DNA from 2 places in the Paenibacillus sp. Cedars genome. Region 2 is predicted to be linked to the other one. Evidence: predicted binding sites of a transcription regulator. Region 2 holds the regulator's gene; the other holds the start of a gene.

Region 1 (9,602 bases), 180 kb from region 2:
TATTGTGGTCAAAAGGCTGTATATTATGCACAGCGAGACGCAGTGACATTAAATCCGGCAAATTTCGAGCGGACACATCTCGCAATGGCATATTTCCTGCAGCATCGGCAGATCCTTGATGACAATCATACCACCGGCATATTCAATGGCGTCTTTTTTACGGAGATCACTCAGCATCCGGTTCACGCTTTCGCGGGTTGCCCCAATCATGTTCGAGAGATCGGTGTGGGTAATCTTCTTATTAATGAGAATGGTATCATCTGCCTGATGCTGACCGTACGTATTGCTCAGACGAATCAGCGTCGAGGTTAATGCACCCGGCTTGCCGTACATCATAAGATCACGGAATTTGGTCTGGGTGATCCGGTGGTGAATGCCCATCCACTTCATAAAATCAATGGCAAAATCACAATGCTGACAGATCAGCATTTCCAAATCCTTATGCTCGATAACCCCGACCACACTATCCTCAAGCACCTCTGCCGAGAAGCTGTGATTGGTGCTGAAGAATGGATCGGCCTGACCGACCATATCCCCTGGATGATACATATATAGAATAAGCTCTTTGCCTTCATCAGTCGATTTAGTTAACTTAATTCTTCCTTGTTTCACGAAGTACAACTTGTCGGCGAAGTCACCTTCCCAGAACAAATGGGAGCCTTCAGGGAGTACTCTTTCCTTCATGGTGACCAGCAGACGGTTGCGGTTTTGTTCCGAGAAGCACTGGGTGTTCCCTAGGTTTTCGATTTCCATTACATTGTCTACAGTTTTCATGTTGGTATCCCCTAACATCCTAAAATTTGATCTGTTTAATCTTTAAATACATTATAACGTGAAAACATTCACTTGTGGGGCGGAACAAGAGGGAAATGATGGCGAATTTTCAAACTTTGTGATCTCTTTCACTTGAAATAGGGCGAAGACAGGTATAAATCACACAGAAAAGATAAATTTTAATATTGTGAAATATTTCACATGATTTTAGAAATGGCTGTGATACGATCAAACCGTAGAAGAGAAAGAATCATGAACCATGGGAGGATGAGAGATATGGCTGTGAGTAAAGGAACGAGCGAAGTAAAGGGACAGACAGCAGGGGAGTACATTCAAGGTCTGATTGACAAAGCGAACCGGGCGAAAGAAAAGTTTATGGAATTGAATCAGGAGCAAATTGACGGGATTGTGCAGGCGATGGCCATCGCAGGCCTTGATAAGCATATGCAGCTGGCAAAAATGGCTGTAGAAGAAACTGGCCGCGGTGTATATGAGGATAAAATTATCAAAAACTTGTTTGCCACAGAGTACATCCACAACAGCATCAAGTATGACAAAACGGTGGGTGTCATTGAGGATAACGCTTTTGACAGCTTTCAAAAAATTGCGGAGCCGATCGGGATCATCATGGGGATTACCCCGGTAACCAATCCCACCTCCACAACAATTTTTAAGGCACTGATCTCCATCAAAACAAGAAACCCGATCATTTTCGGATTCCATCCATCCGCACAGGCATGCAGCAGGGAAGCTGCCCTGATATTGCGGGATGCTGCTGTTGCTCAAGGTGCTCCGGCCGATTGCATTCAGTGGATCGAGGCTCCTTCCATGGATAAAACCAATACACTGATGAACCATCCTGATGTTGCCTGCATTCTGGCTACCGGCGGATCCGCGATGGTAAAGGCAGCCTACAGCTGCGGTAAACCTGCGCTTGGTGTAGGACCCGGCAATGTGCCTTGCTTCATTGAAAAGAGTGCAGATCTGGATCAGGCGGTAAATGACCTGATTCTGTCCAAGACCTTTGATAACGGTATGATATGTGCTTCTGAACAGGCAGTCATTATAGAGGAGCCTATCTATACGGCAGTGAAGAAAAAAATGATGGCCAGCGGCTGTTATTTCGTAAACAGGGAGGAACTGGCGAAGCTGACTGCACACGCGATGGTATCGGAGAAATGTGCGGTTAATCCGTCAATCGTCGGACAGCCGGCATTCAAGATTGCCGAGGCCTGCGGCTTTGAAGTGCCGGAGAGCACCAAAATTCTGGTCGCCGAGCTGGAGGGAGTAGGTCCTGCATATCCACTGTCTGCCGAGAAGCTCAGTCCGGTTCTGGCCTGCTATAAAGTGAAAAATGCAGAGGAAGGAATTACGCGCGCGGAAGAAATGGTAGCATTTGGCGGTATGGGCCACTCGTCGGTCATCCACTCGCACAATGAGGAAATCATCATGAAATTCTCGGACCGGATGAAGACCTGCCGTATTCTGGTGAACCAGCCATCCTCGCAAGGCGGGATTGGTGACATCTACAACACGAACCTGCCATCGTTGACGCTGGGCTGCGGTTCGTATGGCCGTAACTCTACCTCGTCGAACGTAACAGCCGTCAACCTCATCAACGTGAAAAGGGTGAACCGCAGAACCGTGAATATGCAGTGGTTTAAAGTGCCGGATAAAATCTATTTTGAAAAAGGATCCACGCAGTATCTTGCCAAAATGCCCGATATTACCCGGGTTGCTATCGTAACCGATCCGATGATGGTGAAGCTTGGCTACGTAGAGCGGGTAGAGCACTATCTGCGTCAGCGCAGAGTGCCGGTTGCTATCGAGGTGTTCTCGGAGGTTGAGCCGGATCCTTCCACAACGACGGTAGAACGCGGATCGGAGATGCTGAAGCGATTCCAGCCGGACTGCATCATTGCCCTCGGCGGCGGTTCGCCGATGGATGCAGCAAAAGCGATGTGGCTGTTCTATGAATACCCGGATACGGACTTCAATAATCTGAAGCAAAAATTTATGGATATCCGCAAACGGGTCTATAAATATCCGAAGCTTGGACAGAAGGCAAAATTCGTTGCCATTCCAACCACCTCGGGAACGGGCTCGGAAGTGACCTCGTTTGCGGTCATTACGGATAAAGTGCTGGGGAATACCAAGTACCCGCTGGCTGACTATGAGCTGACCCCGGATGTTGCGATTATCGATCCGGAATTTGTATACACCCTGCCAAAAACAGCGGTAGCGGATACCGGGATGGACGTTTTGACACATGCCATCGAGGCGTACGTATCGGTCATGGCTAACGATTTCACGGATGGTTTGGCAATCAAGGCCATACAGCTGGTGTTCCAGTATCTTGAGCAATCGGCGCTTACCGGCGACAAGCTGGCCAGAGAGAAAATGCATAATGCTTCGACGCTTGCCGGCATGGCCTTCGCGAATGCATTCCTTGGCATCAACCATAGCCTTGCGCATAAATGGGGCGGCCAGTATCACACAGCTCACGGGCGAACCAATGCAATCCTGCTGCCGCACGTCATCCGTTACAATGCCAAGAAGCCAACCAAATTTGCCGCTTGGCCTAAATACACTCACTTTGTAGCCGATGAGAGATATGCAGAAATTGCAAGGATTCTGGGCTTGTCTGCAAGAACGACGGAAGAGGGCGTCAACAGTTTGATCGGTGCAATCCGAGAGCTGAACAAGAAGCTGGGCATCGAAGAGTCGTTCCAGCAGCTGGGAATCGATCCTCAAGATTTTGAGAAACGTGTTGAGCATTTGGCGGACCGGGCCTTTGAAGACCAGTGCACTACGAGCAATCCAAAGCTGCCGCTTGTCACAGAGCTTGCGGAAGTATACCGCAACACGTTCTACGGCCGCTTTTAAATCCAAGAAATACAAGAGACGGGTTGTGGACTGCGGACTGCATAACAGAAGCGGGCGGGTAAAACAGAGTGATAAAAATCACGGGAAAAGATAAGTTTGTGATTTTTATCACAGATGCTGAGAATAAACAGGATTACAATAAAAGTGTAGAAGAAAGCTGAATCTCAGGTCTGTGATATAGAAGCTTGAAGGTACACGGCGGGGTCGAGGCAGCATTGATCGTGAAAATAATCACATTAAGATCTGAGATGGATCAATGTGTGACTCCGCCTGTGCGGCAAGCTGCAGCATAATCTAGGAGGGATTCAATATGTCGGTGATTGAAAAAGAAGTGGGCTGGAAAGGTTTTAAATCAGGTAAATGGAACAAGCGGATTGACGTTAATGATTTTATTGCAGAGAACATAACACCTTATTATGGCTCTGATGATTTTTTGGCAGGACCAACGGACAACACGAAGGCACTCTGGGATATCGTATCGGATTTAACCAAAAAAGAACGGGATAACGGCGGGGTGCTGGATGTCGATGTGAATACGCCTTCCACGATTGTGTCCCATCAACCTGGCTATTTGGATAAGGAGAAGGAACAGATCGTCGGCGTACAGACGGATGAGCCGTTCAAGCGTTCGATACAACCGTTCGGCGGAATCCGAATGATGATTGATGCTTGCAACGCATATGGTTTTGAAATGCCGCAAGCGGTAGTGGACATCTTCTCAGGCATACGCAAAACACATAACCAGGGCGTGTTTGATGCCTATACCTCGGAGATGAGGGCAGCCCGTAAGGCAGGGATTATTACAGGTCTTCCCGATGCTTATGGCCGTGGTCGTATTATTGGCGATTATCGCAGAATCTCCTTGTATGGTGTAGATGTCTTGATCCAGGATAAATTGCGAGAGCTGAGCGAGCTTGAGGTTGATGCGATGGATGAGCCGGTGATCCGATTGCGGGAAGAATTGTCCGAGCAAATCCATGCACTCAAGGAATTGAAGGAAATGGCGGGCATGCACGGCTTTGACATTTCGAAGCCTGCGAATACGGCGAAGGAAGCATTCCAATGGCTGTATTTTGGTTATTTAGCTGCTATCAAGGAACAGAATGGCGCAGCCATGTCGCTTGGCCGGGTATCTACTTTCCTCGATATCTACATCCAGCGTGATCTGGCTGAAGGCAAGCTGACGGAAGAGACTGCACAGGAGCTGGTTGACCATTTTGTCATGAAACTACGGATCGTGAAGTTCCTGCGTACACCGGACTACAATGAACTGTTCAGCGGTGATCCAACATGGGTCACAGAATCGATTGGCGGTATGTCGTTAAATGGGGGAACAAGAGTAACCAAGAACAGCTTCCGTTTCCTGCATACGTTGTACAATTTGGGCCCTGCCCCGGAACCGAACTTGACGGTATTATGGTCTGAGAAACTGCCCGAAGGCTTCAAGAAATACTGCTCGAAGGTATCGATCGAAACCAGCTCGATCCAATATGAGAACGATGATCTCATGCGTCCGATTTACGGAGACGATTACGGGATTGCCTGCTGCGTATCCGCTATGCGCATCGGGAAACAGATGCAGTTCTTCGGAGCCAGAGCCAACCTAGCCAAAGCGCTCCTGTATGCGATCAACGGCGGGAAGGATGAGAAATCCGGCGCCCAGGTTGGTCCGGAATACCCCGCTATTACGGCAGAGGTTCTGAGTTATGACGAGGTCATGAAGCGATTCAAGCCGATGATGGAATGGCTTGCAAAGCTGTATATGAACACACTGAACGTGATCCACTATATGCATGATAAATACAGCTACGAACGGATTGAAATGGCGCTTCATGATCGGGATATTCTGCGGACGATGGCATGCGGTATAGCGGGCCTGTCCGTAGCGGCGGATTCGCTGAGTGCAATCAAGCATGCACAGGTGAAGCCTGTACGCAATGAGCAAGGGATTGCAGTTGATTTTGAAATAGAAGGCGACTTTCCGTGCTACGGTAACAACGACGATCGGGTTGACGACATCGCCGTAGAACTCGTTGAAGCCTTCATGAGCATGATTCGCAAACACAAGGCATACCGCGATGCGATGCCGACCCAATCGGTGCTGACCATTACGTCCAATGTCGTATACGGCAAGAAAACGGGAACCACACCGGATGGCCGCAAGGCGGGCGAGCCGTTTGCGCCGGGTGCGAACCCTATGCACGGACGCGATAAGAAGGGTGCCCTCGCTTCATTGACTTCCGTGGCCAAGCTGCCTTATGAGGACAGCCTTGACGGGATATCGAATACATTCTCGATTGTACCGAAAGCCCTCGGGAAGGAAAGCGAGATTCGCGTGAACAATCTGGTTGCGATGCTGGATGGATATTTTGGAAGCAAGGCTCATCATCTGAACGTGAACGTGTTTGACCGGGAGCAGCTGATGGATGCGATGGAACATCCGGAGAATTATCCGCAGTTAACGATCCGGGTATCCGGGTATGCGGTCAATTTTGTCAAACTGACACGCGAACAGCAGCTCGACGTGATCAATCGTACCTTCCACGGTACGATGTAAGAATGGAAAGTAACAACAGCGGATACAGAAAGGATGACGCCCTATGCTTAAAGGTCATATACACTCCATAGAAACGTTCGGAACGGTGGACGGTCCAGGTATCCGCTTTGTACTCTTCATGCAGGGATGTCTGCTGAAGTGTCAATATTGCCACAATCCGGATACGTGGGGATTGCATGAAGGACAGGAAATGACGGTAGAGGATGTGCTGGCTCAGATTGAGCCTTATCTAAGTTACTATCGTTCTTCCGGTGGAGGGCTGACCGTATCCGGAGGCGAGCCGACACTGCAGTATCCTTTTGTAACCGAGCTGTTTAAGGAAGTAAAGCGCCGCTGGAATCTGCACACAACCCTTGACAGCAACGGTTATAATGAGCCGGAGAAAATATCGGAGCTGCTGGAGCATACCGACTTGGTTCTGCTCGATCTGAAGCATATCAACGATGAGAAGCATATCAAGCTGACCGGGAAGTCGAATGAGAGGACGCTGAAGACCGCCCGCTGGCTGTCCCACCATGGTCGAAAAATGTGGGTCCGGCACGTATATGTGCCGGGTATCCATGACAGCGAACACGACCTGAGGGCGCTCGGTCAATTTATTCGCACTTTACAAGGCGTTGATAAATTCGAAATTCTGCCCTACCATCAGATGGGTGTGTACAAATGGAAGGAACTCGGAATGGCATATCCGCTAGAAGGAGTTCCGTCACCGTCAGAGGAAGAAATCGCACGCGCTTATCAGTTGATTGGCGAAGCAGCCGAGCAAAAATAATCGGTGGCGAACTAATTTTGTTGTATTATACTGAACATAATATGTTATTATTTTTAACAATAACCTTTCCTCATTATGGAAGGGTTATTGTTTTTTGTGGAGGATTTTATCCCTTAGATAGAAAAATATCGACCTATCGAAAAGTGGAATCGCTTTCTATAATGAAGATGTAAGGAAAACGCCTATCAAATATACAAATACTTCGGGAGGGTCAAAGACAATGAAGAAAAAGGGTCTGGCATTATTAATGTCGCTTCTGTTCGTCTCGTCCGCACTTTTGTCCGCATGCGGTGACAACGGAGCAGAGAAACCATCAGGTGGTACGGAAGGCGCGGCCAGCAATGAACCGTTTGAAATTACAATTCGCCATACGCAGGTAGGTGAATCCAAGAAGTTCCGTCTTGCATTGCTGAACGATGTGGTCAGCAAAACCGAAGAAGCTGTACCCGGGCTTAAAATCAAGCTGGACGCAGTAGACTCCGAAGTGAACCGTAAAGAGAAATTAAGAGGCGAGATGGCCGCAGGTAAGCCGCCGGAAGTATTCGATGTGTTCGGAAGCCCGGACGCAGGCGTATATTCCAAAGAAGGCTTGATGCTTGATTTAACCCCTATTTTGGAAGAACTAGGCATTAAAGACAAATTTACAACACTGGATCCATTCACGCATGAAGGCAAGATTTACGGATTGCCAATCGGCGGCTCCATTGAAGGGATTTTCTATAACAAGGATTACTTTGCACAGAAAGGTCTGACCGTGCCGAAAACTTTGGCGCAGCTGGAGCAAATTGCGGAAACAATCAAAGCCGACGGAAAAATTCCGTTTGCACAATCCTCCAAGGACGCATGGATTCCGCTCATGACCACGAATAATCTGTGGAGCTATTATGCAGGAGCGGAAGTTACGTATGGCTTTAAGACCGGAGAAACCAAATGGACCGATCCGAAAGTCGTAGAAGGCGTGAAGAAACATCAGGAATGGGTTGAAAAGGGTTACTTCAAAAAAGGCGAGCTCGGTTTCGAGTATGCGGACATGAGAAACCAGATCATCTCCGGCGAAGCTATGATGATGATGGACGGATCGTGGGCTAACTCCGTATTCAGAGATCCGGCTCAAGCAGGCGATATGGTAGGCAAGATCGGATACTTTAACCTGCCTCCGGTTAATGAAGGCGATCCTGTGATTGTCATGCAGGATGCTAATAATGGATACGGTTTCTCTGCTTCGGTGGCTGAGGATCCTCGTAAACTTCAAGCGGTTAAAGAATTCATCAAAAATATGTGGACAGATGAAATGCAGCTTCGCGGTCTGAAAGAAGACGGCGTGCTGCCGGCGATGAAGATGGATCTGGCAACCATGAACTCCACTTCGGACGATCCGCTCATGCAGGATATTTTCAAAGGGGTAAGTGAAATCAAATATTCCTTCCCTGCCTTTGATGCACTTGTTCAAGCAGACGTGAATACGGCACTGAGCATGGGGATTCAACAGGTCATCGGCGGCGAGCTTGATGCCGAGAAGATGCTGGAGAATGTTCAAGCAGCACAAGAAGCGGCTAACGCTGCAGAGGAATAAATAATCAAGATTAGACGTTAAAGGGCACCACCCGCTGCTAGACATGGGGGTGCCCTTTCGTCTAAATTACAGACATAAATACGGAGGTTACCATGAACAAAGCGCTGAGAAATCCTCTGATTTACATCGTTTTTGTGCTGCCGGCATTCATACTGTTTCTGGCCTTTTTCATATACCCGATTTTCACTGCGTTTGATAACAGCTTTACGAGCTGGAACGGCATCTCCAAAGATGTGAAGTACATTGGGCTTGATAACTATGTTACCGCAATTAATGACGATGCTTTTTGGAAAGCAGTTAAGAATAACGTTTATTTCATTCTCTTTTCCTGTTTGATCCAGGTTCCGATTATCGTGATTTTCTCATTGCTTATTGCAAACGTGAAACGTCTGAAGGGACTTTACAAGACAGCGGTTTTTGCACCATCTATTATGTCAACAGCAGTTATCGGCATTTTGTGGGGATTCATTTACAACCCGGACTTTGGCCTGATGAATGAAATTTTAGGATTGGTTGGCGTTGAGCCAATTTACTGGCTGTCTGATCGAAAATGGGCCATGATTGCCATCCTCATTACGAACGGCTGGCAATGGACCGGCTTTTACATCGTGATGGTGCTTGCGGCGATTCTATCCATACCTAAGGAACTTGATGAGGCTGCCGCGATGGATGGTGCGACAGGCGTTCAGAGAGCCACGAAAATCACGCTTCCATTAATTATGCCAATTATCTCTGTAGTGATCATGCTTTCGATCGCGGGAGCCATGAAAGCGGCGGATATTATTCTGGTTATGACCAAGGGCGGGCCGGCCGGCTCAACCGACGTTATGGCAACATATATGATTCGATATGCAATTACGAGTTTCAAACATGGTTTTGGCAATTCGATTGCCGTGTTGATCTTCCTCTTCACGATTATCGTAACCGTGCTCTACCAGGTGCTGATTGCACGTCGCAACGAAAGGATTGAATACTGATGAGAGCACTTAAGAAACTGATCCCGCATATATTCCTGATGGCTTATCTGCTCATTATTCTCT
Region 2 (9,602 bases):
ACTGCGGACGGCTCAGGAGGCAATCCAGCAAGGGCAGGCGGCAACGGCAGGAGAGATCCGTGCACATCTTCGAGAATATATATCCCGTTCCCCACTGGCCGATATTGAATATGCAGAATTACTCACATTCCCGGAACTTGTTCCAGTGGAAGATTCTTATCGTATGGTTGATGGAGACAGCCCGGTAATTATGGCGCTGGCTGTGCGCTTCGGCAGAACTCGTCTCATTGACAATGCGCTAATCCAACCAAAAGTAGGGGGATCCCATGTTTAGAACGATGATGAAATCCAAAATCCACCGGGCTACGGTGACGGAAGCCAATCTGAATTATGTGGGCAGCATTACCATTGATGAAAATTTAATGGAGGCTGCAGACTTGCTGGAGAATGAAAAAGTTCAAATCGTGAACAATAACAATGGCGCCCGTTTGGAAACGTACGTTATCAAAGGCGAACGCGGTAGCGGGGTTATATGCCTGAACGGCGCCGCAGCAAGGCTTGTTCAACCTGGAGACAATGTAATTATCATTTCTTATGCCATGATGTCCAAAGAGGAATACGACCATCATACGCCTACGGTTGTGATTGTCGACGAAATGAATAAGCCGGTTACGACGGAGTATCGCGAAGTCCACGCGGCGGTTCTCTAAGAGCCAAAATGTGACGGAAGCCCAAAGGGATGAAAAGACCGACTTCTACAGAAAATGAGTTCAGGTCGATGCACTGATCTCATTTTTCCGCTAAGGGTGGGATGCAGCTATGTTTCAACATGTATTCGCTGAAATGAACAACATGTTAGATGAAATTGTGAAGCATTACCCTTCTGCACAAGGTCCCCAAAAACAGGCGCTGGTACAAAACTGGAACATGCTCAAAAGCATGAGTGAAGCAATTATCGAGGAGTGGCTCCAATTTGAAGAGAAGATGGCCATTTTCCGCGAAAATGCCGTATCACCCCCGGTTTTTCCGCCGACCGAAGCGCCTGAATTGCAGCTTGATGCTTTTATCCGTGGCCAAGGTTATTACAAGTTGTTGATGTTCCAGCCGGCAATACAGCAGTTTGGGGCTGCCGCTGTGGTATTTCCGGAGAGCCTTCTGATCAAGCTGTACATTGCGATGTCCCATCTTTATATGGGGCAGACAGCTCAGGCATCTGATGTATTGATGTCCATTCTGCCGCTGGCAGATAACAAGAAGCTCCGGGCGATGATCTACAATGCACTTGGATGCATCGAGGTATTGAATGGACAACAAGGGAAGGCCGAAGAAAATTTCGCACTGGCAATTCACAGCGATCCGACTCTGCCCGATCCCATTATTAATCTGGAGGTCTGCAAGAAGAACCGCGGTGAACTTCAGTACGGCAGCCAACTGATCTCTTTGCTGTAGAAGAAAAAGCCTAACAAGAAGCGATGCCAGAGCTCATTCTAAAGAGACTTTGGCATCGCTTTTTGCCGTGTGAAGCAGGAAGGGGAGGGTGAGGGGATTTTTTACCCGGAATGTTCAAAACCCGCAACTTCTGGTATGCTGTTAATTAGTCTGGAGGAAAGGGATTTAGTCGAATGAAATTTGCCGTATTGGATTTTGAAACCACGGGCAACCAGTCTGCAGATGAGATTATTCAGGTCGGACTGGCCATCATCGAAGAGGATCGAAGTATATCCCGCGTGTACGGCACTTATGTCAATCCCGGGATTCCAATCCCTCCGTTTATCACCGGTTTGACCGGTATTTCTGACAGCGATGTAGCGGACGCTCCATCCCTAGAGGAAATGATGATGGAACTTGTGCCCATGCTCGACGATGTGGTATTGGTTGGGCATAACGTAGCTTTTGATTTTAATTTTTTGCAAAATGCACTCGATCGCTGTGGCTATTTACCGTTCAGCGGTCGGATTCTAGATACGATGCACTTCTTGAAAATATGCTTCCCTTCGCTTTCTTCATATCAGCTTGGAATGGTGTCTTCCCATTTCGGCCTGGAGCATGACCGTCCGCATCAAGCGGACAGCGATGCACTTGCAACGGCCTATGCGCTGCTGAAATGTCTGGAGGAGATCGATGAGCTTCCGCTCTTGACCATTCAACGGTTAAGTGATCTTTTTGCTGATGAGGATAGCGATTTGGCCTGGTTCTTTGACGGAATCCGGGCGGAACGGGAATTCCAAGCTGTACAGGGCGGAGATACCCATACGTATTATCGCCAGTTTGCACTGGCTGTTGATGATTGGAACGATATTGCACCCGCAAGGGACGAATCGGAGCCGAACCCACTGGCTGATGTGAGCTTCGAACAGTACATGAGCGATGTCCGGGACCGTCTGAAGGAAACGCTGCCTCATTACGAGAGCAGAGACGCTCAGGATATGATGTTCCAAGAAGTGATGCAGGCGCTGGATGATAATAAACATCTGTTGATTGAAGCAGGCACGGGAACAGGGAAGTCCCTCGGCTATTTGCTGCCTTCGATCTATCAAAGTGTGAAGCAGGAACAGAAGGTCATGGTCAGCACGCATACAATCAATCTTCAAGAACAGCTGCGTGACCGGGATATACCGCTGCTCACTCAGGTTGTTCCTTTTCCCTTTAAAGCAGCTATTTTTAAGGGGAGAGGACATTATTTGTGTTTGAGAAAATTTGAACATAAAATAAATAGAAGAGATTTTCATTCGCCGAAGGAAGATGTGATCATTGCAGCACAGATGCTGGTCTGGCTGACACAGACAGAAAACGGCGACGATGAAGAGCTGAACCTCGGCGGCCGTGGCGGAGATTTCTGGGAGACGATCTCCAGCGATTCGGATTCCTGTCTTGGACGTGCCTGCCCATGGTTCCGCAAATGCTACTACCACAGGGCCAAACATGAAGCGAGCGTTGCCGACGTGGTCATTACGAACCATTCGAAGCTGTTCACTGACGTTAAAGCCAATCATCAGCTGCTGCCGAGTTATGAACGCCTCGTCATTGACGAAGCACATCATCTTGAGGACGTTGCGGGCAAGCACCTTGGCTTGCAAATGAAATATTTTACGGTTGTGCATACGTTGACCCGGATGTACAAGGACAGCCGCAGCGGACAGCTTCCCGCGCTTCGCCAGCTGCTTCAGGCTTCACCGCATGAGAAGGCCGTAGAATGGTCTTCTGTCATTGACCGTATGTATCCAGATCTCATCACGGCCAAAGAAAATTGGGATCGTCTTAGCGATCAGCTGTTTGCACTGCTGCCGGAACGCGGGGATGCATCTCCAGGAGACGCGGGCCAATTCTCACTTCGGTTATCGCCTCTCAAGAAACCGAAGGATTGGCAATCGCTGGCGGAGCTGGAGCATCAGATTCATGTGACCCTGGGTGACGTTGTGCGCAAGGGTGACAAGCTGATTGCTGAAATGAAGGAAGATCTGGATGATTACAGTGCAGACAGCTTGCTTACGGATCTGTCCGGACTGTTTAAAGACCTGGCCGCTCACCGTGAGGACTTGCGCTCCTTCATGGCTCTTAATGATGAGGGTACGGTATACTGGATGGAGGCTAATGGCAATTTCCGCAGTAAATCGCTGCAGCTCTATGCAGTGCCTGTTGATGTAAGCACTCATTTAAAGGAATTGTTTTTTGATAAAAAACAAAGCGTCATTCTGACATCGGCTACCTTGTCGGTGGATAAATCGTTCCAGTTCATGATCGAGAATCTGGGTCTTCAGGAAGCGGCTGAAGCCGGTAATCTGAACACGGTTCAGCTGCCGTCTCCGTTTAATTACAGAGAACAAGCGCTGCTTGTCGTTCCACGTGATTTTCCGAGCGTGAAGGGATCGGTCGGGGATGCCCTCTTTGTGAACACACTTGTGCAGTCACTGGCCGAAACGGCGATCGCTACCCATGGAAGGATGCTCGTTCTGTTCACCTCTTACCGGATGCTGCGTCAGGTGCATGAGCCACTGAAGGAAGCATTGGCATTAAGTGACATTGCGGTGCTGGGGCAAGGAATGGACGGGACCAGTCGAACCAAGTTGATTCGACGCTTCCAGGAGAGCAGCGCATCGGTGCTCCTTGGCACCAGCTCCTTCTGGGAAGGGGTCGACATTCCGGGCGAGGCGCTGACCTGTCTTGCTATTGTACGGCTGCCTTTCCAGCCGCCGAATCATCCGCTGGTGGAAGCCAAGAGTGAACTGCTGCAGCAGCAGAAAAAGAACCCCTTCATGAAGCTTTCCGTTCCGCAAGCGGTTATTCGGTTCAAGCAAGGGTTTGGCCGCCTGGTGCGGACGGCACAGGATAAAGGGATCGTGATTGTATACGATACCCGGGTGATTGAATCCTATTACGGGAAATATTTCTTATATTCCTTGCCAGGACCTAAGATGGAGCATATGCCGACAGAGGGAATTGTTCCACGCATCTCGGAATGGCTTCAGGAAGAGGTCGAGGTTGGAGCAGATAACCAATCCGATGAATGATAGCTAAACGAAGAATGAAAATGCAAGAGATGTAGTTATTAACCTTTACTAGGGGGAGCATGCATGAAATCGGAAAAAATTTCGGAAGCCGTGGTCCGCAGATTACCTGTATATTTGCGCTATTTGAATGAGCTTCAGAAGCGGGAGGTCTCAACTGTTTCATCCCAGGAGCTGGGGCAGAAACTGGATCTGAATCCTGCTCAAATTCGTAAGGACCTGGCGTATTTCGGTGATTTTGGACGGAAAGGGATCGGATATGATGTTTCCTATTTGATTGAGAAGATTCGCCAGATTCTGAAGCTGGACCAGAAGATTAATGTAGCATTGGTTGGAGCCGGTAATCTTGGACATGCATTATCCAATTACAATGCATTCCTGAAGGATAATATGAAGATTGTGGCTATTTTCGATTCATATTCCCCCAAAGTTGGTATGAAAATCAACAACTTGACGGTTCAGCCGATGGAAGAGCTTGAGAAAACCGTACATGAATACGGCATTCGTATCGGGATTATTACCGTTCCGGATTTTGAGGCGCAAAACGTAGCTAATCAGCTTATTGCAGCAGGCATCGAAGCGATTCTGAATTTTGCGCCAACCATCCTGAAAGCTCCACCTCATATCCGTATTCATACGGCCGATTTTACAACCGATTTGCAGAGCTTGGCTTATTATTTGGACAACGGTAAGGAGGAAGCTTCACATGACGACAACGAAGTGGATGGTTAAGAACGGTACTTTTGCTGTGCTTGAGGATGGAAGATCCGTTCTTCGTGGATACATGTTTGTTGAGAATGACCGCATTACCTATCTTGGTGAGGAACAGCCGCTGGTAGAGGAAGGAACCGAGATTATCGACGGCACACATCTGTTGTTCCTGCCTGGTTTGGTAAATACCCATGGACATGCTGCCATGTCACTGCTCCGCGGTTATGGAGACGATTTGGCGCTGCAAGTATGGCTGCAGGAAAAAATGTGGCCGATGGAAGCCAAATTCACGGCCGATGATGTTTACTGGGGAGCCTCTCTTTCCGTGCTGGAGATGATCAAGGGCGGAACCACAACTTTTGTGGATATGTATGATCAGATGGACCAGGTTGCGAAGGTGGTAGAGGATTCAGGAATGCGCGGTGTCCTGACCCGTGGCGTTATCGGATTATGTCCGCCTGAGGTTCAGCAGCAAAAACTGGATGAGGCGGTTGCATTTGCGAAGGACTGGCACGGCAAAGCCGATGGCAGAATCACAACGATGCTCTCGCCGCATGCACCGTATACGTGTCCACCGGATCTAATTGAAAAATTCGTCCAAGCATCCCATGATTTGAATCTGCCGCTGCATACACATATGTCGGAAACGGACACGGAAGTGGCCCAGAATGTGAATGACTACGGACTCCGTCCCGTTGCGCATCTGGAGAAGCTGGGCATGTTCTCTCGTCCTACACTTCTGGCGCACGCCGTCCATTTGACTGATGAAGAGATCGAGATTTTGGCTAAATATCAAGTCGCGGTCTCTCATAATCCAGGCAGTAATCTGAAGCTTGCCAGTGGTATAGCGCGCGTGCCTGCACTGCTGAAAGCCGGCGTTACCGTGTCCCTGGGTACCGACGGACCAGCGAGCAATAACAATCTGGATATGTTTGAAGAGATGCGTCTGGCTGCATTGATCCATAAAGGGGTAAGCGGTGATCCTACGGCCATTCCAGCAGCCGAAGCACTGCGGATGGGTACGGAGTATGGAGCCAAATCGGCTTTCATTGAAGATATAGGCAAACTTGCCGTCGGCATGAAGGCGGATATGATCGCGTTGAATACAGATCAGGCGCACTTCCTTCCTCGAACCGATTATGTGTCCCATGCGATCTATTCAGCCAGTGCAAAGGATGTAGAGCATGTATGGGTTGACGGCAAGCAGGTAGTGAAAAATGGCGCCAGCCTTACCCTCGACGAGGAACGTATTCGCCGGGAAGCCCAGTCTGCATTTGAGCGTCTTACAACCCTCTAGGGAATAATCAAGGGGAGCGAGGAAGACGGATTGAAGAAAAAAACGAAGTGGATATTGCTAAGTGTATCCGGAGTGCTGCTCTTGCTGCTAGGTCTGCAGCTCTACTATTCGCATGTCATGAAGGACACTTGGAATGAAGAGAGAATGGCAATCAACGCTTCCAAACAGCATGGCGGTTTGGTTTCGACAGGAAAGACCTATAAATCGGTGTGGGGCGAGGACAACAATTACTGGGTTGTCAGCGGCAAGGATAAAGACAATCAGGACCGAATGGTCTGGGTGAAATTCACCGATGATAATGTACCGGTTGACGGTGCCGATGCGGTGCAGTCTGTCTTATTGAGTTCCGGAATGTCAGAAGCACAGATACTGGATCAGATTCACAATGATTTGCCAGGAGCAACCATTAAGAGATTGCTGCCGGGTATGTATGAAAATGAGTTTGTATGGCAGCTCCAGTACGAAAGCAATGGTCAGCGGGGCTATCGATTCTATCGTTTCCAAGATGGAAATCCGATCGGCAATGACATTATTCTTCCAAATCAATAGTAGAAAAATAAAGAGAGACATCCCTATCAATTTCGGGATGCCTCTTTTTTTCACATCAATTGACAACGTTTACAATAAATAAAATGGAAAAACTGTTCTAAATATTTTCACAGATACGCATGAAAAAGTATATAAAATGTGATATACTCATATTTGTACAAATTAAGCATACAAACTACATGCATCGTATTATATCGTTGTTACATGTCATTATATACAAAGAAAATGATAGACAAAAACTATATAAGATTTTAAGGAGGAACTTCATGAAACTACGCATTGTACCTATCGTGCTGACTGTCGTGATCTCAGCATCGGTCCTCTTTGGTGGATGGTTTCTGTATCGGCAGATGGCACAGCATAACCCGCTAGCAAATGTTGTTTCGCAGTATGATGGTGTGAAGAGTTCTCATATAGATATTAAACAGGATACGGTTACTTTGAAACTTGATCTGGCTCCGGAAACGAATTTGCAGGGGCTTGTGCAGCATATAAAGCAAGAAGGCAAATCTGTAATTGGGCAGCGTGAGCTGAAAATCCAGGTGGAGGAGCATTCCTCGGAAGCGCTGGACCAATGGTGGGAGCAGGCAATGTTATCCGTTGCAGAAGCGATGGACAACAAGCAGTACACCGATATCCAATCTTCGCTTGAGCAATTGGCTGGCGAGTCCACGAACTTAAAAGCGAAAGCAACCATTGATGACACCAATGTTTATGTCAGCTTGTCGGATGGGAAGTCTGGTAAATTTATTATCTTGCCGCGTCAACCGGGTAAAATGGGGGTTTGGAACCATGCCTAAACTGGCTAAAGAGATCATGCTGGGTTTTATCCCGGTTTTGTTGGTATTCCTCGTGTTTGTAGGCGTCAACGTCGTGCCTCTGTTTATTGCTGCGGCCCTCGTAGGTACGCTGCTGTTTATTGCAAAGATGAAGGGCGGCATCGCGGTAGGGGCTGGTAATGAACGCAAGCGAAAGAAGAGCGGACCGGCCAAACTGACATTCGAAGAAATCGGCGGACAGGATAATGCCAAGCAAGAACTCCGCGAGGCTCTGGATTTTCTCATTCGTCATGAAGATATTAAGAAATTTGGCATTCGTCCGTTGAAGGGCATTCTTCTTACCGGGCCTCCGGGAACAGGGAAGACCCTGATGGCCAAGGCCGCTGCCCATTATACGGATTCTATCTTTGTTGCTGCATCCGGCAGTGAGTTTGTTGAAATGTATGTCGGGGTTGGTGCCGGTCGTGTCCGGGATCTGTTTAAGGATGCCAGAAGCCGCGCTGCAAAAGAAAACAAACAAAATGCGATCATTTTCATAGATGAGATTGATGTGATTGGCGGCAAGCGTGAAGGCGGCCAGCAGCGTGAATATGACCAGACACTGAATCAACTGTTAACTGAAATGGACGGCATTTATTCTCAGGATACTCCGCGTATACTGGTTATAGCCGCTACGAACCGCAAAGAAATGTTGGATAGTGCACTGCTGCGTCCAGGACGATTTGACCGCCATATTCAGGTGGATCTGCCTGATAAGAAGGGGCGTACACATATCTTGAATCTCCATGCGGGTAACAAGCCGCTGCATGAGGATGTCGACTTGGACAAAATCGCGGAGGAAGCCTATGGCTTTTCCGGCGCACAGCTGGAGAGTGTCATGAATGAAGCTGCAATCTACACGATGCGTGAGAATGAGCAGTTTATCCATCAGCGCCATTTATCCATGGCGATTGACAAAGTGATGATGGGTGAACGCTCGGACCGAGAATCGAATTTCGAAGAGAAGAAGCGCGTGGCCATCCATGAATTGGGACATGCTATTATGGCAGAGCTTGTGCGTCCCGGCAGTGTCAAGCAAGTAGCATTGAGTCCGCGTGGTAAAGCACTTGGTTATGTTAGGCATAATCCGCAACAGGAACAATACCTGTATACCAAGGCGTTCCTGGAAGAGCAGATTATGATAGCGCTTGGCGGTGCCGCCGCCGAGGAGATTTATTACGGGGGCCGAAGCACGGGCTCCAGCAATGACTTTGAGCAATCGCTTAACATCGTAGAGACGATGATGAAGTCAGGACTGACGGCGCTCGGCATCATCAATATGAATATGGTAACTACGGAAGAGTTAATGAAAGAGAATAATATGATTCTGGAAGAGTTAATGAACCGAACGAAAAGCCTCTTGGAACAGAATCGGCCAATATTCGACAATTCTCTTGACATCCTGTTGAAGGAAGAAATCCTCTCGGGAGAACAATTTCGTTGTCAATTTCGTGAAAACGCGCTTTTACCAGCATAAATTGTTATGCTGGTTATTTTTTTTTACTTTTTTGTCGTGCTAAGATATTATTATACTTTGTGCTCTAAACTGTATTTTTCGACAAATGGGGTACAATAAAGTATAGAGATAAGGAAAGGGTGGAGTAGAAACCATGTACTTCAAAAAAATCGGCGTTGTAGGCGGCGGGACTATGGGGCAGGGCATTGCGGAGATGCTGGCTGCAAAGGGTCTTGACGTACTGCTCGTAGAGAAAACTCCAGAGAAACTGGACTATTCATACCGAATGATTGAGACCAGTCTAGATAAACAGCTGGAGAAGTGGG

The links. The regulator Rex, encoded in region 2, represses fermentation and respiration genes when NADH is low (regulators of the CRP and FNR family bind a similar motif). The targets are predictions, from matches to a motif close to TTGTGAAATATTTCACAA.
Region 1: the regulator Rex is predicted to act here: its motif matches at 3,880-3,897, upstream of pflB (formate C-acetyltransferase).

What each region holds. Positions count from the first base shown of each region.
Region 1 covers NZ_CP020866.1:3,701,161-3,710,762, reverse strand. The annotation lists gene B9D94_RS18725 (Crp/Fnr family transcriptional regulator) at 49-774, opposite strand; gene adhE (bifunctional acetaldehyde-CoA/alcohol dehydrogenase) at 1,051-3,660, shown strand; gene pflB (formate C-acetyltransferase) at 3,971-6,217, shown strand; gene pflA (pyruvate formate-lyase-activating protein) at 6,261-6,989, shown strand; gene B9D94_RS18705 (ABC transporter substrate-binding protein) at 7,210-8,562, shown strand; gene B9D94_RS18700 (carbohydrate ABC transporter permease) at 8,655-9,539, shown strand; gene B9D94_RS18695 (carbohydrate ABC transporter permease) at 9,539-9,602, shown strand, end outside.
Region 2 covers NZ_CP020866.1:3,524,809-3,534,410, reverse strand. The annotation lists gene panC (pantoate--beta-alanine ligase) at 1-274, shown strand, start outside; gene panD (aspartate 1-decarboxylase) at 267-650, shown strand; gene B9D94_RS17775 (hypothetical protein) at 760-1,389, shown strand; gene dinG (ATP-dependent DNA helicase DinG) at 1,563-4,448, shown strand; gene B9D94_RS17765 (redox-sensing transcriptional repressor Rex) at 4,512-5,177, shown strand; gene B9D94_RS17760 (amidohydrolase) at 5,152-6,453, shown strand; gene B9D94_RS17755 (cell wall elongation regulator TseB-like domain-containing protein) at 6,484-7,002, shown strand; gene B9D94_RS17750 (hypothetical protein) at 7,269-7,802, shown strand; gene B9D94_RS17745 (AAA family ATPase) at 7,795-9,297, shown strand; gene B9D94_RS17740 (3-hydroxyacyl-CoA dehydrogenase family protein) at 9,431-9,602, shown strand, end outside.